DNA from 3 places in the Priestia sp. MDV22-iso46 genome. Region 1 is predicted to be linked to each of the others. Evidence: riboswitches for the same ligand, from Rfam matches in the RefSeq annotation. Region 1 holds a riboswitch; each other region holds the start of a gene.

Region 1 (6,815 bases):
GTAACAGTAGAGCAAAGAAGGAGCTGGTTTGATAATCACATTAGCAATGAACTTTTTCCGCTTATTGTAGCGGAAAAAGATGGGGTAGTAGCGGGCTATGCTTCGCTTTCTTCTTATCGAGATAAAGAGGCGTACATTCAAACGGTAGAGCTGTCGATTTATATTGATAAAAACCAGCAGGGACATGGCATTGGAAAACAGCTTATGAAGCGGATTTTGGAATTAGCTAAAGAACTCAACCATCACGTTGTCATTTCAGGGATTACAAAAGGGAATGATATCAGTGTCAAAATGCATGAGCAATTTAATTTTACATTTTGCGGAGAATTTAAAGAAGTAGGCTGGAAATTTGATCAGTGGCAAGATGTGCTTTTTTATCAGCTTATTTTATAAGATGTATGACACCTTTACACATTGTAACGTTTTAGTTTCGTGTGTAAAGGTTATTAACATAATAAGTCGTTTTATTATGTTAATACGAAAGGTGTTAGCTATCATGAATACACATTTTCAATATCAGCATCTAAGAGCTATTCCGAAAAGATGGTCCAAAAAAGAGCTGCATATCCAGCTGAATAGAATCAAGCACAATTCTGAACTATCTACTATAGCAGCAGATCTGCTTTTTCATCTGTTAGAATGTACCCATTCGGGCCTTCAAACTAAACAAGAAATCATAGACTACATCCAAAGCATTCCTACTCATCAACTTCCATCTTTTGTAACCCATTTAAGCAGGTTAATTCAGCATATTTATTATATAGAAGCTGCTGATTACTGTAATCGTCCCCTCAAAGGTTATATGCTTGTTATGAAAAACCAGCCCGCCCATATATCTCTTCATTTTGCTGATCAGATCACATAAAAAAGCTCTCTATTCAAAAGAATAGAGAGCTTTTTTTATTCGTATTTTTTCACTGTTACTTGACATTCTTTTAACGGGATAAGTTTCGACTTTTTCGTCCATTTGTATCCTAACCAAACAATTAAGAATAAAGGCAGTCCGATATAGGAAACAAGTACACCGTACCAGTCAATCGAGTCACCCATAAACGCCGAATAGTTTTGGCCTAAAATAACAACGGCACATAAAATAAAGGCAAAGATAGGGCCAAACGGGAAAAGTTTTGCATGATATGGAAGTTCACTCAAATCATGACCTTGGGCAACAAATGCTCTTCTAAAACGATAGTGGCTGATTGCAATTCCTAACCAAGCAATAAAACCAGACATACCAGAAGCGTTAAGTAACCACGTGTATACCGCACCGTCTCCAAAAAATGAAGCACCAAATGCAAGTGTACCGACAAGTGCCGTTGCGATCAAAGCATTAACCGGAACGCCTCGTTTATTTACTTTTGCTAAGAACCTCGGTGCTTTTCCATCTTTCGCTAAGTTCCACAGCATACGCGTAGAAGCATACATACCTGAGTTACCAGCAGATAAAACGGCTGTTAAAATAACGGCATTGATAGCTGATGCTGCAAACGCCAGACCTGCTCGTTCGAATATTAGAGTAAACGGACTGACCCGCACATCATCACTTGCTAATGAATCCGCTGTGTATGGAATAAGCATCCCAATAACAAAAATAGCTAAAATATAAAATAACAAGATGCGCCAGAAGACTTGTTTAACTGCGCGAGGAACCGTTTTTTCCGGATCTTCACTTTCTCCAGCTGCGACTCCAAGCAACTCTGTTCCTTGGAATGAAAAACCAGCAGCCATAAAAATACCTAAGACAGTAAAGAATCCACCGTGAATGGGTCCATCACCAAGCGTGAAGTTTTTAAAACCTGGTGCTTCATTGTTAAAGATACCAAAAATCATCATAATACCAATAACTAAAAAGATGATAACCGTTACTACTTTAATTAATGAAAACCAAAATTCAGATTCGCCAAATCCTTTTACAGAAAGGTAGTTAAGCCCAAACATAATTAATAAAAACAGGGCACTCCATAAAATAGAAGAAGAGTTTGGGAACCAAAATTTCATAATAAGGGCTCCAGCAGATAATTCAGCTGCAATTGTAATAGCCCAGTTATACCAATAGTTCCAGCCGAGAGCGAAACCAAAGGATGGATCTACAAACCGAGACGCATACGTACTAAACGAACCAGCTTCAGGCATATAAGCTGCGAGCTCCGCCAGGCTGGTCATCAAAAAGTAAACCATGACACCAATAATAGCGTAAGCTAAAAGCGCTCCCCCAGGTCCTGCTGTGTGAATTGCTCCACCACTTGCTAGGAATAAGCCGGTTCCGATGGCTCCTCCTAATGAAATCATCGTTAAGTGGCGAGATTTCAACCCACGTTTTAATTCTTGCTGCTCTTGCATAGATAAATACTCCTTTCGAATGTACGGAAAGAGACGGGATAACATAAAAAAAGCCCGCAGTATATGTGCGCGCTTTTAAATCTGAAAACCGCGTCAACCTTCCGTGAAGATAGCTCTTCACATCACTTGCATGATGTGACAGTTCTGTTCCTGTTCGGAGACAGCCCCAGCTTAAATCAACAGAGAAGTGATCTAAACTTCGGCAATTTTTCCTTTCAAGCAACATCCTCAATGTTCTCTGCATTTCCGTTGCTTTACTATTAAAAACTGCGACCTCTACCTCATCGATTAGGATGAGGGTTTTTTATATTCATTTGACATAAAAGAAGTATATCAAATACTAAAACGATTGTCATTATAAAAAATAGATTCAGAAAATAGAAACATCTTTGAAATCTCTCGAATCTATTTTGTTACATATGGTATAATAAATGTTGTCATAATACTACATAAATATCCGAACGTACCACAGGGGGAGCCGCCGTGCTGAGAGTGAACAAATTGTTCAGACCCTTCGAACCTGTTAGTTAACGCTAGCGTAGGAATGTGGGAATAGTAGCATATATTTGCTTACTCCTGTGTAAACCGTTTGATATGAATGATTCAAAAACAGGAGTGAGAAACGTGAATAAAGCATTACCCTTACAGGCTAAAATTGAAATAGCTATTTTTGCAGCATTAGCACTTCTACTTGATCTTTTGCCTTCCATTAAGATTGCAACGGCTGTGAGTATTTCGTTCTCCATGGTGCCCATTTTTATTATGTGCTTTCGCTGGGGAGTAAAAGGCGGGGCTCTATCTGGTCTATTATGGGGGCTGTTGCAGTTGGCAACAGGAACGGCTTATATTTTAACAGCGCTGCAAACGTTTATTGAATATATTGTGGCTTTTGCTTTTATAGGTTTTGGAGGTGTTTTTTCGCAATCTATTAAAACAAATTTAGCTAACAATAACAGATCAAAAGCTTTTGTTTTGATTGTTTTATCCCTTGTTATCGGCAGCTTCGCACGGTATTTCTGGCACTTTATTGCGGGTATTATTTTCTGGGGATCATACGCGCCAAAGGGCATGTCCGCTCTGTGGTATTCTTTTTCAATGAACGGGATTTCAATGGTAGGGTCACTAATTGCCTGCTTAGTCATTCTTTCACTATTAATTCCATCCGCATCAAGAATGATTGTAACTAAATCACACTCATAATAAAAAAGACTAAATCTACCAAGATTTAGTCTTTTTGTCATTTGTCACCTTTGTTTACACAAAAGTGTGTCAGGTTTGATAACATAGTTAGTGAAATATTCAAAAAACTGTTTTATGATAATCACCATATTCAAACGAGATAAGGGATTGATAGCATGCTACAGAAATGGATCACGAGCATAGGTTTAGATATTGGAACAAGCACAACAAAACTGATTGTAAGCAAGCTGCTAATAGCAAATCAACAAAATCAGTTTACGCTGCCAGGCTGTCAAATTATTGATCGTCGCGTAACGTATGCAAGTTCTATCTATACCACCCCTATGCTAAACGATGTTGAAATCGATGTTCAAAGATTAACGGTACTACTAGAACAAGAGTATAAGAATGCAGGAATCTCCTTAGATCAAGTGGAGGCGGGCGCTGTAATCATTACAGGAGAAACGGCTAGAAAGCAAAATGCAGAAAGTATCGTTCACTATCTAGCCGAACATGCTGGGGGTTTTGTTGTTGCAACAGCCGGCGCTGACTTGGAAGGAATATTAGCAGCAAAAGGATCAGGAGCAATCGAACGTTCTGCTGAAACAAATGCAGTAATTGCCAATATTGATGTAGGAGGAGGCACTGCTAACATCGCTTTATGTCAAAATGGAAAAGTGATAGAAACGTTTACACTGCATGTAGGCGGGAGATTAATTCGACTAAATGAAGACGGTCTTGTTACCTACGTTTCGTCTCATTTAACTGAATTTTTGAAAAATAATTCTTTAACACTGCGAGAAGGTGAAAAAGCAACATTTGAAAAGCTCTCGTCTATCTGTCAATTACTAGCTGAAGAAACCGTGAATTATGTAAAAGCGCTGAATCAAAATTCCTCGCTGCTCGTTTCTCCTCATACAAGATCTTCTATACCTCCTGAAACGATCATGGTTTCAGGAGGAGTAGGAGCAATGATGGAGAAGCAAAAGCCAAAAACAGTGAAGGAAGTGGCCATACACGGGGACGTTGGTCCGCTTCTAGCATATCATTTTCAATCCATCCAAGTATCTCAAGCCGCTGAGACAACGCGCGCTACTGTCATTGGAGCTGGTATGCAAAATACAGAAGTTAGCGGATCAACCGTATACATTAAGTCTAAAAAACTGCCGCTGAAAAACATTCCGATTATAGAAATACCCGTACAGCCAGAGGAGGAGTGGAATCCGCAGCTGTTTCAAGAAAGAGCTCGAGCGTCATGTATGCAGGCTTCAACTATTTTCAGTGCAGAAGATCCTCCCGTTGCTATTGCTTTATCTCATTTTCCTTACTGCAGCTATAAGATGCTGCAAGAATTAGCAAAAGTAATAAGCGCTGAATTTATTGCTTGTTTTAAGAGAGCTAAGTGCCTCGTTGTTTTATGCGAGCAAGATATTGCAAAAGCCTTAGGACAAGCACTAGCTAAACAGAGAAAAGAGTTAGAAATTATTTGTTTAGATCAAATTGATTTTACACACGGAGATTACATCGATCTAGGGTTACCAGTAGCTGGAGAAGCAATCTCTGTTTCCGTTAAAACGCTCGCTTTTTCATCCTAATCCACTAAATATACAAGGAGGAAACGATGTTTAAAACTACAAGATTATTAGGAGAAACATTTTTATTTTATAGCTTAAAAGAAATCATGGCCAAAGCAAACGAAGAACGTTCTGGAGATCAGCTAGCAGGAATTAGCGCCGAGTCAATGAAAGAACGAATGGCAGCCAAACAAGTTCTAGCTGATATCACACTTGCTGATATTCGAAACTACCCGCTGCTCAGCGCAGATGAAGACAACGTCTCGGCGTTAATCGAAAGTCAGATTGATTCATCTGTTTACGATGTGATCAAAAATTGGACAGTAGGAGATTTAAGAGAATACATTTTATCCGATCAGCATACCGGAGAAGACCTTCTTGCGCTTAGCAAAGGATTAAGCAGCGAAATGATTGCGGCAGCTACTAAAATTATGTCCAATTTAGATTTAATTCAAGGAGCAGCCAAAATAGAAGTGCAAACTACTTGTCAAACGACTATCGGCCAAAAAGGCGTATTGGCTTCAAGAGCCCAGCCTAATCATCCTTCAGATAACTTAAAAGGAATGAGAGCATCTCTCTACGAAGCGTTAAGCTATGGAATTGGGGATGCGGTTATTGGAATTAACCCCGTTATTGACACAACGGATAATATCTATGCGCTTTTAAATGAAACAAAAAATATAATCAATGAATGGTCCATCCCTACTCAAAACTGTGTGTTATCACATGTAACAAGTCAGATGAGAGCAATCGAAAAAGGAGCATCCGCGGACTTGATTTTTCAAAGTTTAGCAGGAACAGAAGCCGGTAATGACTCATTTGGGATTTCACTGTCTATGCTCGATGAAGCAACAGCGTTAATTCATGAAAAAGGTACAGCAAAAGGTCCGAACCGCTGGTATTTTGAAACAGGACAAGGTTCTGAACTGTCAGCAGAAGCTCACTATAATATTGATCAAGTAACGCTCGAAGCTAGATGCTACGGCTTAGCTCGTCACTACAAGCCTTTCTTAGTTAACACGGTTGTTGGATTTATTGGACCTGAATATTTATATAACAGCAAACAAGTCCTACGAGCTGGGCTAGAAGATCACTTTATGGGCAAAATGCACGGCTTGCCTATGGGAGTAGACGTATGTTACACCAATCACATGGATGCTGATCAAAATGACATGGATAATTTAAGTATGCTTCTAGGAACAGCTGGAGTGAACTTTGTCATAGGAGTGCCCATGGCTGATGACTGCATGCTAAACTACCAGTCTCTTAGTTATCATGACATCGCAACGGTACGTAATGTGTTAGACCGTAACCCAACGCCGTTATTTCAAAAGTGGCTTGAAGATCAGCGTATTATGGAAAACGGACGCTTTACATCTAGAGCCGGAGACCCAACTATTTTTATGAATTTGATTTAAGGAAGGTGCTTACTATGATACCAAAGTCAAATCGCGATCCGCTTGAAACACTTAAACAATTTACCCCTGCCCGCATAGGTGTCGGCCGTACAGGAACAAGGCCGCTAACAAAAGACGTTTTATCTTTTCGCACGGATCATGCTGCAGCCGTGGATTCTGTATATGGAGCAGTTTCAGAAGATATTTTAGCTGAGTTTAACCTTTTCACTGTGAATACACGCGTGAAGTCAAAAGAACATTATTTAAAACGGCCGGATCAAGGAAGGTTATTAGCAGATAACGCTAAGAAAGAAATTTTTAAAAA
Region 2 (6,815 bases), on a different contig from region 1:
TTATCCCTTTATTAAGATTACAGCTGAAAAACAGCCCCGACTTGTTATTACAAGAAAAATAAAAAAAGATAAAGGGAAATACTTCGGTCCTTATCCTAACGTTCAAGCTGCAAATGAAACAAAGCGGCTTCTTGATCGCATTTATCCATTAAGAAAGTGCTCTACCATGCCAGACAGACCTTGTTTGTATTACCATATCGGGCAATGCCTAGCTCCTTGCGTAAAAGAAGTAAAAGAAGAGCAAAACAAACAAATTATTGAAAATATCACGCGGTTTTTAAATGGTGGATATGAGCATGTCAAAACAGAGTTAACTGAAAAAATGTTAAAAGCTTCAGAAGAACTTGACTTTGAACGGGCTAAAGAATATCGAGATCAAATTGCTCATATCGAAGCGACAATGGAAAAGCAAAAAGTAACGTTTAATGATTTTGTTAATCGAGATGTGTTTGGCTATTCTTATGATAAAGGCTGGATGTGTGTTCAAGTTTTCTTTATTCGCCAAGGGAAATTAATCGAGCGAGAAGTTTCTATGTTTCCTTTTTATAAAGAGCCAGAAGAAGATTTCTTAACTTTTATCGGTCAGTTTTATGCCAAAAATATTAAGCCAAAAGAAGTGATGGTTCCAGCAACGATTGATGCAGAGTTGGCTGAGAAATTAGTAGAAGTAGAGGTTCAGCATCCAAAGCGAGGCAAAAAGAAAGAATTAGTAGAACTTGCGTGTAAAAATGCAAAAATTGCGCTCGGTGAAAAATTCTATTTAATTGAACGAGATGAAGAACGCACGGTTGGCGCAGTTGAACGGTTAGGAGAAGAGCTTGGAATTGCCGCTCCTTATCGGATTGAAGCATTTGATAATTCAAATATTCAAGGAACAGACCCAGTTTCTGCGATGATTGTTTTTGTTGATGGGAAGCCGGAAAAGAAAGAATATCGTAAATATAAAATTAAGACCGTGCAGGGACCAGATGATTACAGTTCCATGAGAGAAGTGGTTCGCAGAAGGTATTCCAGAGCATTAAAAGAAGGTCTTCCGCTTCCAGATTTAATTGTTGTAGATGGAGGTAAAGGGCATTTGGCTGCGGTGCAGGATGTTCTCGAAAATGAATTGGGACTTTTAGTGCCTACAGCAGGTCTTGTCAAAGATGATAAGCACAGAACTTCGAATCTGATGATTGGCGAGCCTCCTCAAATCATACCGCTTGAACGCAATAGTCAAGAATTTTATTTGCTTCAGCGAATTCAAGATGAAGTTCACCGCTTTGCGATTACCTTCCACCGTCAAGTGCGCTCTAAGTCCGCTTTTCAGTCTGTTCTGGACGACATTCCGGGAGTGGGAGAAAAGCGTAAAAAAGCTTTGTTAAAGTATTTTGGTTCGGTGAAAAAATTGAAAGAAGCAACGGTTGAAGATATTCGAAATTCAGGTGTTCCTCAAAACATTGCTGAAAAAATTTATGAAACATTGCAAAAATAGTCTTGAAATAATAGAAAATATTTGATAAGCTATTAACTAATTTCATACGACACTTCATCAAATGAAGTGAAGATAGAGGTGCAAATTTAATCAGTACGTATCAGGAAGGGTATGAGCCCTTATGAATGATGCGGAAAGGGAAATTTGCCGAAGTGAACATTACCTCATAGTAATGATTGCTGGTTCTGCGTTGAATAAACGTAGGATTGTCAAGATGTAGATTCTTGGAGAGCTATCTCACGGCAGTGGACGGTTATGTTTTATAATTTTCGTTCGTTAAGCAATGAGAGCTCATCTCATTGCTTTTTTTATTGTCTGAGTAAAAAAATTTAGCTTCTCATCATCCTGCATATGCAAATTTATTGAAAAGGAATGAACAAAATTATGGCATTAATCGTTCAAAAATTTGGTGGAACATCTGTTGGTTCTGTTGAACGTATTCAACATGTAGCAAACCGAGTTATTCAAGAAGCAGAGCGCGGTAACCAAGTAGTCGTTGTTGTATCGGCAATGGGCAAAACCACAGATGCACTGGTGAAATTAGCAAGTGATATTACGGACAGTCCAAGCAAACGCGAAATGGATATGCTTCTTACAACTGGAGAACAAGTGACGATTTCCCTGTTAACAATGGCCCTTCAATGCAAAGGGTATGAAGCAACTTCGCTAACAGGTTGGCAAGCTGGCATCCAGACGGAAGCAGTTCATAGCAATGCACGAATCCAGCACATTGATACAACTCGTATTCAACGTCAGTTAGATAGCGGACGAATTGTAGTAGTAGCTGGATTCCAAGGCTGTTCAGAAGATGGAAGCATTACAACATTAGGTCGAGGCGGCTCTGACACGACGGCAGTAGCTCTTGCCGCGGCGCTAAAAGCTGCAAAATGTGATATTTATACAGATGTAACAGGAGTGTTTACGACAGATCCGCGCTATGTAGAAGATGCCCGTAAGCTTCACTCTATTTCATATGACGAAATGTTAGAATTAGCTAATTTGGGAGCAGGGGTGCTGCATCCGCGCGCTGTTGAGTTTGCAAAAAATTATCAGGTACCGCTAGAAGTGCGTTCAAGCTTAGAAAACGAGAATGGAACGATTGTTGAGGAGGAAGTTTCAATGGAACAAAACTTAGTCGTAAGAGGAATTGCGTTTGAAGATAATATTTCACGCGTGACAATTGAAGGGTTAAACAACGAGTTGCAAACTCTTTCTACTATTTTTACAGCATTAGCAAAAGAACAGTTAAATGTGGACATTATTATTCAAAACGTAACGGCTAATAATCGTCTATCCATCTCATTTTCTATTAAAACCGTAGACGTAGAAGCTGCTCTTGCTGTCTTAAAAGAATATAAATCTACTTTAGGATATACGCGTATCGAACATGAAAGCGGTCTGGCTAAAGTGTCGATTGTCGGATCAGGTATGATTTCAAACCCAGGTGTTGCAGCTGAAATGTTTGAAGTGTTGGCAGGAGAGAAAATTGAAGTGAAGATGGTCAGCACGTCTGAAATTAAAGTATCTACAGTTGTACCGCATGCTGATATGGTAAAAGCAGTTGAGACGCTTCACGTAGCATTCGAACTAGAAGAACAGCAGGCAGTGCAAGTATAAAGAAGAGAAAAAAGACGTGGTATCTCCACGTCTTTTATATATACGTATTTTTTACTTTTTATAACGCTCCGCGCGTGTTTCGGTAGGTAAAATATCTTTTCGGTCCCACTGCACGGAAATCAGCACTTTTCCGTTCTTTTCTTTATGTGTTAAGTAGGCTTCTGTTAGGCAGTTGTTTTGCCGCTGAATCTGTTCAGCCACAAATCCTGACTCAAGATGAAACGAACAAGTTTCCTGCTGAAATCTTTTGCTGACCACATCACCTGATAACTCAAGCTCTAGTGAATATTTATCTTTTTTTGCAAGCGTCAGTGTTCCCCAGGAAGCTGCTTTAAAAAAAGCGACGATTTCATCCATTGTATTTAATGGGTATTTCCGTGCAAGGTGTTTTCCTGCCCAGTATGAAATGGTATTCGTTTCGTCTCCAAGAAGCTCTGGAATTAACACGTCACGCAAAAGGCTATATCCGAAATATGAAACGTGATCAAGAGTTCTCTCTGTTTCAGCTGTGACATTAGGTTCTGATGTTTCCATCGTCTCTTCAAGTTCTTGCTGTGATTCTGTTTGTAAATTGCTCATGCTTTCCCCTCTTTCTTTACTACTATTATATACAAATCTAAAAAACCTCTCACGCATTTTTTTAATAAAATGTAAGAGGATCTTTATTATGGTAAAAAGAGTTAGATGTAAAGATAAAAAATCCATAATATACCTTTTAAAAGGGTACTTTTACCTGTGTAAATGTTTTGTGAACTTGTTTACAATAAAAGTATAAAGTAAACGCTTACTTAGTTGTGGCAAGCAATATTATAATAGAAAGAAAAAATCTGTAACATCAATATAGTAAGCGTTAACAAATATAAAATTTTATAAATTTATATTTTATAGAAGATTTAAATATCTTGCCTTGACGCTCTTAATCGATGGGAGTAAAATTAACCTGTCACATACTTTATTAGGAAATGCAAAGGTTTTCATTTCCTATATTCACGATTAATCTATTTGTCTAGTGGGAGTAAGAAAGTTCTTCACAAACTATGTTCATTTAACTAAGGGGGGTCTACGCAGATGGCGGCAAACAGAGAGTTTCAATATCGGAGAATCCATTCATTACTTGGGGTAATACCAATCGGGATTTTCTTAACACAGCATTTAGTTGTGAATCATTTCGCGACAAAGGGAGAAGAATCATTTAATCAAGCAGCTCACTTCATGGAGAGCTTACCTTTCCGCTATGCTCTAGAAATTTTCATTATTTTCTTACCAATCGTTTTTCACGCAATATACGGTCTTTACATCGCATTCACTGCTAAAACAAACGTTAACAACTATGGGTTTTTCCGTAACTGGATGTTTATCCTTCAGCGTGTTTCAGGTGTAATCACACTTATCTTCATCACATGGCACGTATGGGAAACCAGAATACAAGCTGCGCTTGGAAAAGAAGTAGATTTTCAAATGATGGAACGAATTTTAAGCAACCCGGCAATGCTTGCATTCTACATAGTTGGTGTTGTATCTACGATCTTCCACTTTGCAAACGGTCTATGGTCATTTGGAGTTAGCTGGGGGTTAACTGTAACACCACGTTCTCAAAGAATTTCAACTTATGTGACATTAGCAATCTTCTTAGCACTTACATTTGTAGGTGTTCGTACATTATTCGCATTTGCATAAAATTAAGGTTTTGAAGGAGTGGGGTTCCGATGAGTAACGGAAAAATCATCGTAGTCGGTGGCGGTTTAGCTGGCTTGATGGCAACAATAAAAATTGCTGAGTCTGGCAAGCAAGTAGATTTATTTTCACTAGTTCCGGTAAAAAGATCTCACTCAGTTTGCGCGCAAGGTGGAATCAACGGAGCCGTAAATACGAAAGGTGAAGGGGATTCACCATGGGAACACTTTGATGACACAGTGTACGGCGGAGACTTTTTAGCCAACCAGCCACCTGTAAAAGCAATGTGTGAAGCAGCTCCTGGCATTATTCACTTACTTGACCGCATGGGTGTTATGTTTAACCGTACTCCTGAGGGTTTGTTAGACTTCAGACGATTTGGCGGGACACAGCATCACCGTACGGCTTTTGCTGGAGCAACAACGGGTCAACAATTATTGTACGCATTAGATGAGCAGGTTCGTCGCTATGAAGTTGCCGGACTTGTGACAAAGTACGAAGGATGGGAATTCTTAGGTGCTGTTCTTGACGATGAGCGCAGCTGTCGCGGAATTTCTGCACAGAATTTAAAATCAATGGAAATTAAAACGTTCCCAGCTGACGCGGTTATTATGGCTACAGGTGGACCTGGAATTGTTTTTGGAAAATCGACGAACTCAGTTATTAATACAGGTTCAGCGGCATCTATTGTGTATCAGCAAGGTGCATACTATTCAAACGGAGAGTTTATTCAAATTCATCCAACTGCTATCCCAGGAGATGATAAGCTTCGTCTTATGAGTGAATCTGCTCGTGGAGAAGGCGGACGCGTTTGGACATATAAAGACGGTAAACCTTGGTATTTCTTAGAGGAAAAATATCCTGCATACGGTAACTTAGTACCTCGTGATATTGCAACTCGTGAAATTTTTGACGTCTGCGTAGCGCAGAAGTTAGGAATTAACGGAGAGAACATGGTTTATCTGGACCTTTCACATAAAGATCCAAAAGAGCTAGACATTAAACTTGGAGGTATCATCGAAATCTATGAAAAATTCATGGGCGATGATCCGCGCAAGGTACCAATGAAAATTTTCCCAGCCGTACACTATTCAATGGGCGGTTTATGGGTGGATTACGATCAAATGACAAATATTCCTGGCTTATTCGCAGCTGGTGAGTGTGATTATTCACAGCACGGAGCGAACCGTTTAGGAGCAAACTCATTATTATCAGCTATTTATGGTGGTATGGTTGCCGGTCCTAAAGCGGTTGAATACATCAATGGTTTAGAAAAGAGCGCAGATGCTATTTCTTCAAGCGTATATGATCGTCATGTGAAAGAAGAAGAAGAGAAATGGAACAATATCATGAATCTTCAAGGTACAGAAAATGCATACGTTCTTCATAAAGAGCTAGGGGAATGGATGACTGACAACGTGACAGTCGTACGATACAATGACAAACTGTTAAAAACAGATGAAAAGATTCAAGAATTAATTGAACGCTATGATCGTATTAACATTAATGATACGGCTAAATGGAGTAATCAAGCGGCAACATTTACTCGTCAGCTGCAAAACATGCTTCAGCTTTCACGTGTTGTAACGCTAGGAGCTTACAACCGTAACGAAAGTCGCGGTGCTCATTATAAGCCAGATTTCCCAGATCGTAACGATGAAGAATTCTTAAAAACAACAATGGCATCTTTTGTGGATAAGAAAACGGCTCCTTCTTTCCATTATGAAGAGGTAGACGTATCGTTAATCAAACCGCGTAAGCGCGACTACACAAAGAAAAAAGATGAAAAACCAAAAAAACAACAAGAGGGGGTTCGTTAATCAATGAGTGAACAACAAACAGTCCAAAAGACAGTGCGCTTCATTATTACACGTCAAGATTCAGCTGAATCTGCTCCTTACAATCAGGAGTTTGAAATTCCGTATCGTCCGAATATGAACGTTATTTCAGCACTGATGGAAATCAGACGTAACCCTGTTGATGCTTCAGGTAAAGAGGTTGCTCCGATAAACTGGGAAATGAACTGTTTAGAGGAAGTATGCGGAGCCTG
Region 3 (6,815 bases), 190 kb from region 1:
CGTTAAGCCTGAAGCTCCGAGACCATTCGCTACTAGTATTCCTTCGTAAGCCGGAAGAGTTCCAATGACTGGCAAGAAGCCTGGAGTAAATGGTCGAAACCCTACCCTTGTTTCTAAGACTGTGCTTTCTGTTAAGCCGGGAGCAATTGATAAGGCCTTTGAAAAAATCTCATGAAGCCCCCCAGCAGTTACTCTCAAGTCATAACCCGTGTCGTTTTCATGTGTTGCTCCAATGACAATTTGACCTTGTTCAAATGAAAGAATATATTGGTCGCTTGGAGGCATCATAACGGGCCAGTCTTTTGTATCTACATCAGGGAGATGCAAGTGGACAATTTGCGCTTTTTGAAAACTTGCTAAAAATTTCACTCCAAGAGGCTCTAGTAATTGATTTGCCCACGCTCCTGCTGTTACGATTGTTGTACTTGCTAGAAGGGTTTGTCCATTTACGGAAACGCCCGTTACTTGATTATTTTCATAAAGTAGTTCTGCGTTTCCTTCTATTATTTTTGCACCGTTTTTCTTCGCTGCATTCACAAGTGCGTTTCGAAGAGCTCTTCCGTTAACGCGAGCGGCTCCACTAATATGAACTGAACTGTATTCTTCCGAAAGAACCGGAAACAAAGCCTGTGTTTCTTTAGCGGATAAACGTGTAATCTCGCCTATTTCGGGAGCTTTTTCCCGACGCTTATATGCTCTTTCTTCCATTTTTTTAAGCTTTTGCTCATCAGTATGTAAGCTAATTGCTCCTACTCGCTTATATCCCGTATCCGTTTCTCCATCTTCTTCTAATTGCTGAATTAATGTTTGATAGTACTTGGCGCCGCTTTTTGCTAAGCGGTACCATGCTTTATTTCGACGCTGCGAAAGCCATGGACAAACAATTCCTGCTGCTGCATCAGTAGCTTGACCCGCATCCTTGCGATCTATCAATGTCACATCTGCTCCTGCTTTTGCTAAATGATATGCTGTAGAAGCTCCAAGTATCCCAGCTCCAACTACGATGTATGTTTTCATACCAAAACACCCTTTTCTTTCTTCTAGTATTCTTATGCCATTATGTACGCAATTTTAGCATAGCAAAAAAAGAAGTCACATACTAGGTGAAGCTATTTTGAGCTTATTTTTGAGTCTTGCTGAATTTGACGTATAGCTCCTTTCATTGTAAACAAAAGCGCAATAAGTTCTTTTACGGAGATTATGGTGAGATGAAGCAAACCACAAGTAGTGATCGCGCATATTTAACACTGCGTTTACCGCTTTTTTATTATAGTTTCTGAATAAAAAAATGAAAGAATAAAACCACTATAATATGTAAATAAAAAGAAATAACCATTATTTTAAGGAGAGCGTATGCAATCTTCATTTGTATTATTTTTCATCATTCTTGGTTTACTATTTGGCAAGTGGCGGAGATATCAAGAATACTATCCTACTTTGTTGTTTTGGATCACGGGGAATTTGCTTTATGAAGTGCTGCTGTTTCATCACCGCGTATGGGTATTTCACCCTGTTGGTATTGATCACCTTTTTCTACCCGATCACCTAATGGTTTCCCTTGGAATAACCTTAATTATTTATCCGTTTGTTATACCGGTTTTTTTAGGAAGGCTGCCGTTGCATGTAAGCGGCCGGCTGTGGTGGATTCTTTTGTGGGCGCTTTTATTTACTGTGATTGAGTTCATTGCTTATGTTAATCACAGTATCACTCATCATTATGGATGGTCGCTGCTGTGTTCTTTTCTCTTCAATGTTGTCACGTTCTCACTTTTAATCATTCATCAGAAGACAGCACTGGCTGCTTGGATTCTATCTGGAAGCTTTATAGCTTTTTTATTTATTTTTTTTGATATTCCTATGCCTTAACTTTTCATTGACTAGACAGAGGAAAAGGAAATATAATAGGAGTTACATTTAAATATAATTTTCCTCTCTGAGAATAGAGGTGCATGAAATCAAGAGTCACTTATTAGAGACTAATGGAGTCTGTGAAGATAAGTAAAAGGGATTTCGTGCCGAAGTATATAGACATCCATTGTGTTCATATACTGGTTCAGTATTGAATAAATGCTGAGCTGTCACAAACCATTTGGTTTGTGGAGAGCTATTGAAGAGATGTTGATGCCTAGAATGTAATAATACTTTATTATTATGAAACCAAGACGCGTGAACATCACTTCACGGGTCTTTTTTGTGTTTTTCTACTGATCATCAAAGTTATAGTTGAATGATTTAAATGGAGGGATATGGATTATGTACTTACATGGAACGAGTAAAATTAACAGCAGCAATCATTTAGAAATTGGACAGTGCGATACGGTCGAACTGAAAAAACAATACGGCACTCCCCTATACATCTACGATCAAGAATTAATTGAGACGAAATGCAAGACCTTCCATTCAGCCTTCCAAAGAAGTGGATTTTCATATCAAATCGCCTATGCAGGGAAAGCCTTTCTTTGTATGGAAATGGCTAATCTTTTAACGAAGCTTGATATGTCATTAGATGTGGTCTCAGGAGGCGAATTATTTACAGCTCTTGAAGCGGGATATCCAGCTGAACGCATTCATTTTCACGGAAATAACAAAACGATTGAAGAAATTGAAATGGCTCTTGATGCGAATATCGGCTGCTTTGTTGTGGATAACTTCACCGAACTTGAAGTTTTGCATGCCTTAGCAGCTGAGCGCAAACAGAAAGCATCTATTCTTCTCCGTGTTACTCCAGGGATTGAAGCCCATACACACGAATATATTATGACCGGACAAGAAGACTCAAAGTTTGGATTTGGTCTTTCCAATGACCAAGCCATGAAAGCGGTAAGTTCTGCATTAGAAAAGCCTTATTATAATCTTTTAGGCATTCATTGTCATATTGGTTCGCAAATTTTTGAAGTAGATGGTTTTTCTCGCGCCATTGATATTTTAACTGATTTCTTATTCAATATTCGTGATAAAATGGACTTTGAAGTAAAAGTTTTAAACGTAGGTGGTGGTTTTGGTATTCGTTATACCGAAAGCGATTCTCCTCTTCCAGTTGAGTATTATGTAGATGCACTGACAGAAAAGCTAAGCCGTACGTTAACGGAACAAAATTATACCCTTCCGGAAGTCTGGATTGAGCCTGGAAGAAGCATCGTAGGAGAAGCGGGTACAACGCTTTATACAATTGGCTCAACGAAAGAGATTCCAGGTGTACGCAAATACGTGGGAATTGACGGGGGTATGACCGATAATATTCGTCCTGCTTTGTATGATGCAAAGCATGAAGCTGTCTTGGCTAATAGAGTGACGGATAAAAAAGATGAAACGGTATCGATTGCGGGGAAATGCTGTGAATCAGGAGATATGCTTATTTGGGATATCGATTTACCGCGCGTTAATCAAGGAGATTTATTAGCAGTTTCCTCTACAGGTGCCTACAACTATTCAATGGCTAGCAATTACAACCGCATTCCGCGCCCTGCTGTTGTATTTGTAAAGAATGGAGAAGCTCGTCTTGCTGTGGAGCGAGAAACATACGAAGATTTGGTGCGAAAAGATGTAAAGCCAGTCGTTACTACGTATGCAATGAGCAAATGATAGCTGTTCTTGCGTAGTAAAGAAGCTATTGTTGTTTGGAGGAAATATAACTATGGTTTTAAGTGTATTTAAAACGTACAGATCATCGCTTATTCTGCTTCTCGCTATTTTAATTGGCGGGATAGCAGGATATGCTATCGGGCCCGATGTAGCAGTCGTAAAGCCCTTTGGTGATTTGTTTCTTAATTTAATGTTCATGATTATCGTTCCCCTTGTCTTTTTTAGTGTGGCTTCGGCAATTGCAAACATGAACGAAATGAAACGTCTCGGTAAAATTATGCTAGGTATCGCCGTTGTGTTTATCGCTACTGCTGCTGTTTCAGCTGTTCTAGGCTTTTTAGGCGCGTCACTTTACAATCCGCTGCACAACGTAGATACTTCTGCGATTAAAGAATTAATGGGTGACAGTGAAAATACAGCTGAAAAAATGACGCTTTTAACTCAGCTTGTTAGTACCTTTACTGTACCTGATTTTGTTCAGTTATTTTCGAAAGAGCATATTTTACAATTAATTGTCTTTGCCGTCATTTTCGGTATTGCTACAACGATGGCCGGTGAAAAAGGACAGCCTATGGCGAAATTCCTGACTTCGGGTCAAGAAGTATCGATGAAGGTTGTTAAAATTGTGATGTACTATGCTCCAATTGGTTTAGGGTGCTATTTTGCTACTGTAGTAGGAGAACTAGGACCAAAGATCTTACAAGGGTACGCTAGAGCATTTATTCTTTATTTATTAATTGCAATCGTTTACTATTTCGGCTTCTTTACGCTATACGCATGGATTGCTGGCGGTAAAGCAGGAATTAAACTGTTCTGGAAAAATGCAGCTGCTCCTTCTATCACCGCTATTGCTACCTGTTCTTCTGCTGCATCTATTCCAGTCAATTTAGATGCAACAAAGAAAATGGGTGTGCCACTTGATATTGCTGAAACGGTGATTCCATTAGGAGCAAACACGCATAAAGATGGTTCTGTTATTGGCGGTATTCTAAAAATTGTTTTCTTATTCAGTTTGTTTGGAAAAGATATGACGTCTGCTACGAGCATTTTGAGTATTTTAGGTGTAGCCTTTTTAGTTGGAGCTGTAATGGGAGCAATCCCTGGAGGCGGTATGATTGGCGAAATGTTAATTATTACGATTTATGGATTTTCGCCAGAAGTTCTGCCCATTATTGCGGTCATTTCCACGATTATTGACGCCCCTGCTACCCTGTTAAATAGTACAGGAAATACAGTAACAGCAATGCTGGTTACAAGGTTTACAGAAGGAAAAGACTGGATTAACAAAATTATCACCACCGATAAAGTCGCCTAGTAAAAAAGCAAAGGGAACAGTCTTAGTGACTCTCCCTTTGCTTTTTTCGTGTGCAGTAATATCGATAGAGGTGTATAAAGTCTGTAAATACGCACATTCTATAGGTATGTTTCATAACCAGACTGGAGGTGTCGTCTAATGAGTAACGCTGCAGGAGGTTCAAAGAAGAATCAACCGAATGATGCAAATCACGTAAGTGCAGAAACAAAAGCTCATCAAAAACGTCTCACTGAACAAAACAAACAAGAGCATCAGGCTGAAGAGCGAAAATAAAATTACGTCAAAGAACGCAGGGCCTGTGCCAAACGTTCTTTGACGTAATTTTATTTTTAGAGAGAGCTTCATACCGTCACTCGTTATAGGTCTATCGTACAACCTCCTTTCGAACTTTTACATATTCTATTAGTAGGTTTGTAAAAGGAGGAATGGTATGATGTTTTCCTGGCTAGAGATTACAGCCGCAGCATGTGGACTTTCAGTTGTTTTAATCAGTTTTGCATTTTTGCCCGAACGCACATGCAAAAATCTTTATATCCCCCATCAGCTAATAGCAAAATCTATGTTTCTCTATAAAAAAATTATTCGTTTTATAAATCAATTTCGACAGAAACTTTAGTTCATTTCCTTTCCCTGTTTTTATTCATTGGATATAATCAGCACATTTACAGTAAATAATTTAATGGTTAAAATAAAGAGTAAAGAAAAAGGATAAGCAGTTTGCAGAAATGGAGTTTCACATGGAAATCAGAGACTTAGAATACTTTATAGAGGTAGCGAATCATAAAAATTTTACAAAGGCAGCGCTGCAAGTTCATTTGTCACAAACGGCTTTAAGTAAAGCCGTCAAAAAAGTAGAAAATGAACTAGGATTTGAGCTTCTTGATCGTTCAACAAGAGAATTAAAGCTAACCGATGCAGGAGAAGTCGTGTATCATCAGGCAACTAAAGCTCTGTCGGTGTTAAAAGACATGCCTCACTTGTTGGGAGATTTAGTGAACTTGCAAACAGGGCAAATCAAGATGGGAGTCCCTCCGCTCATCGGGACCTTGTTTTTCCCGAAGATTGCAAAAGCATTTAATGAACAATACCCTAAAGTATCTCTAGAGCTTATTGAATTTGGAGCAAAAAAAATTGAAGCACTTGTGGAAGAGGCTGGTGTAGATATGGGGATTGTTATGCTTCCTCTCACAAGCGTTCATGATGAACATTTTCACGTATACCCGTTCGTTAAGGAGAGATTCCTTTTATACGCGCATAAAAACCATCCTTTAGCGAAACGTTCTTCCGTCTGGATGAAAGAATTGGAGCATGAAAAATTCATTATGTTCAGTGAAGAATTTACGCTGCACGACCGGTTAATTCAAGATGCTTTAAAATCAGGCTTTGTGCCTTCTATAGCGTATAAAAGTTCTCAATGGGATTTAATTATTGAATTAACAGCGGCAGAACTAGGTATTGCTATTTTACCCGAATCGCTTTATGCCAAAGTGAAAGATCCCAATATTACTACCGTACCTATTGCAGATCCTGAAATGATGTGGGAACTTGGAATTATTCTGTTAAAAGAACGCTACAGTTCATTCGCTGTACGAGAATTGATTAATTTTTTAACCGAAAAACAAATGACAGATAAATTGGGGCCCATTTAAAAAGAGTCTGGAACAAAAGTATGTTAGTTGAAGGACCATCCGAACGAGTTTGGTTGAGAATCCAACTCGTTCGGATTTTTTTAGGGTGATGATGAACGTAGGTTTCATGTATGTATTTGATTCTAGCTGTTGATTGGATGGGTTTAGTTATGTCTCCGTCTCTTTTTAGGTGTAATACAAATTTTATCATTCAACAATCCCTACAATGAATCCATCATAGCCTTTGCTTCCAACGGTTTGTATAGCCGTGGCGCTGATTCGTTTTTCTT

What was found. Region 1 has a riboswitch for lysine ahead of AC4NPH_RS02195 (amino acid permease). Riboswitches for the same ligand answer to the same signal wherever they lie in the genome.
Region 2: it holds a riboswitch for lysine, as region 1 does, so the genes downstream of both, AC4NPH_RS12000 (aspartate kinase) here and AC4NPH_RS02195 (amino acid permease) in region 1, are expected to answer to the same signal.
Region 3: it holds a riboswitch for lysine, as region 1 does, so the genes downstream of both, lysA (diaminopimelate decarboxylase) here and AC4NPH_RS02195 (amino acid permease) in region 1, are expected to answer to the same signal.

The regions. Positions count from the first base shown of each region.
Region 1 is NZ_JBZVWT010000001.1:413,772-420,586, forward strand. It holds gene AC4NPH_RS02185 (GNAT family N-acetyltransferase) at 1-393, shown strand, start outside; gene AC4NPH_RS02190 (hypothetical protein) at 497-865, shown strand; gene AC4NPH_RS02195 (amino acid permease) at 901-2,340, opposite strand; lysine riboswitch at 2,443-2,627, opposite strand; TPP riboswitch at 2,802-2,902, shown strand; gene thiT (energy-coupled thiamine transporter ThiT) at 2,935-3,540, shown strand; gene AC4NPH_RS02205 (ethanolamine ammonia-lyase reactivating factor EutA) at 3,696-5,114, shown strand; gene AC4NPH_RS02210 (ethanolamine ammonia-lyase subunit EutB) at 5,141-6,511, shown strand; gene eutC (ethanolamine ammonia-lyase subunit EutC) at 6,526-6,815, shown strand, end outside.
Region 2 is NZ_JBZVWT010000002.1:20,907-27,721, forward strand. It holds gene uvrC (excinuclease ABC subunit UvrC) at 1-1,474, shown strand, start outside; lysine riboswitch at 1,540-1,717, shown strand; gene AC4NPH_RS12000 (aspartate kinase) at 1,859-3,091, shown strand; gene AC4NPH_RS12005 (YslB family protein) at 3,143-3,670, opposite strand; gene AC4NPH_RS12010 (succinate dehydrogenase cytochrome b558 subunit) at 4,160-4,768, shown strand; gene sdhA (succinate dehydrogenase flavoprotein subunit) at 4,798-6,585, shown strand; gene sdhB (succinate dehydrogenase iron-sulfur subunit) at 6,589-6,815, shown strand, end outside.
Region 3 is NZ_JBZVWT010000001.1:603,286-610,100, forward strand. It holds gene AC4NPH_RS03155 (NAD(P)/FAD-dependent oxidoreductase) at 1-1,017, opposite strand, end outside; gene AC4NPH_RS03160 (CBO0543 family protein) at 1,354-1,866, shown strand; lysine riboswitch at 1,933-2,115, shown strand; gene lysA (diaminopimelate decarboxylase) at 2,254-3,582, shown strand; gene AC4NPH_RS03170 (dicarboxylate/amino acid:cation symporter) at 3,635-4,897, shown strand; gene AC4NPH_RS03175 (hypothetical protein) at 5,036-5,170, shown strand; gene AC4NPH_RS03180 (LysR family transcriptional regulator) at 5,635-6,546, shown strand; gene AC4NPH_RS03185 (O-methyltransferase) at 6,733-6,815, opposite strand, start outside.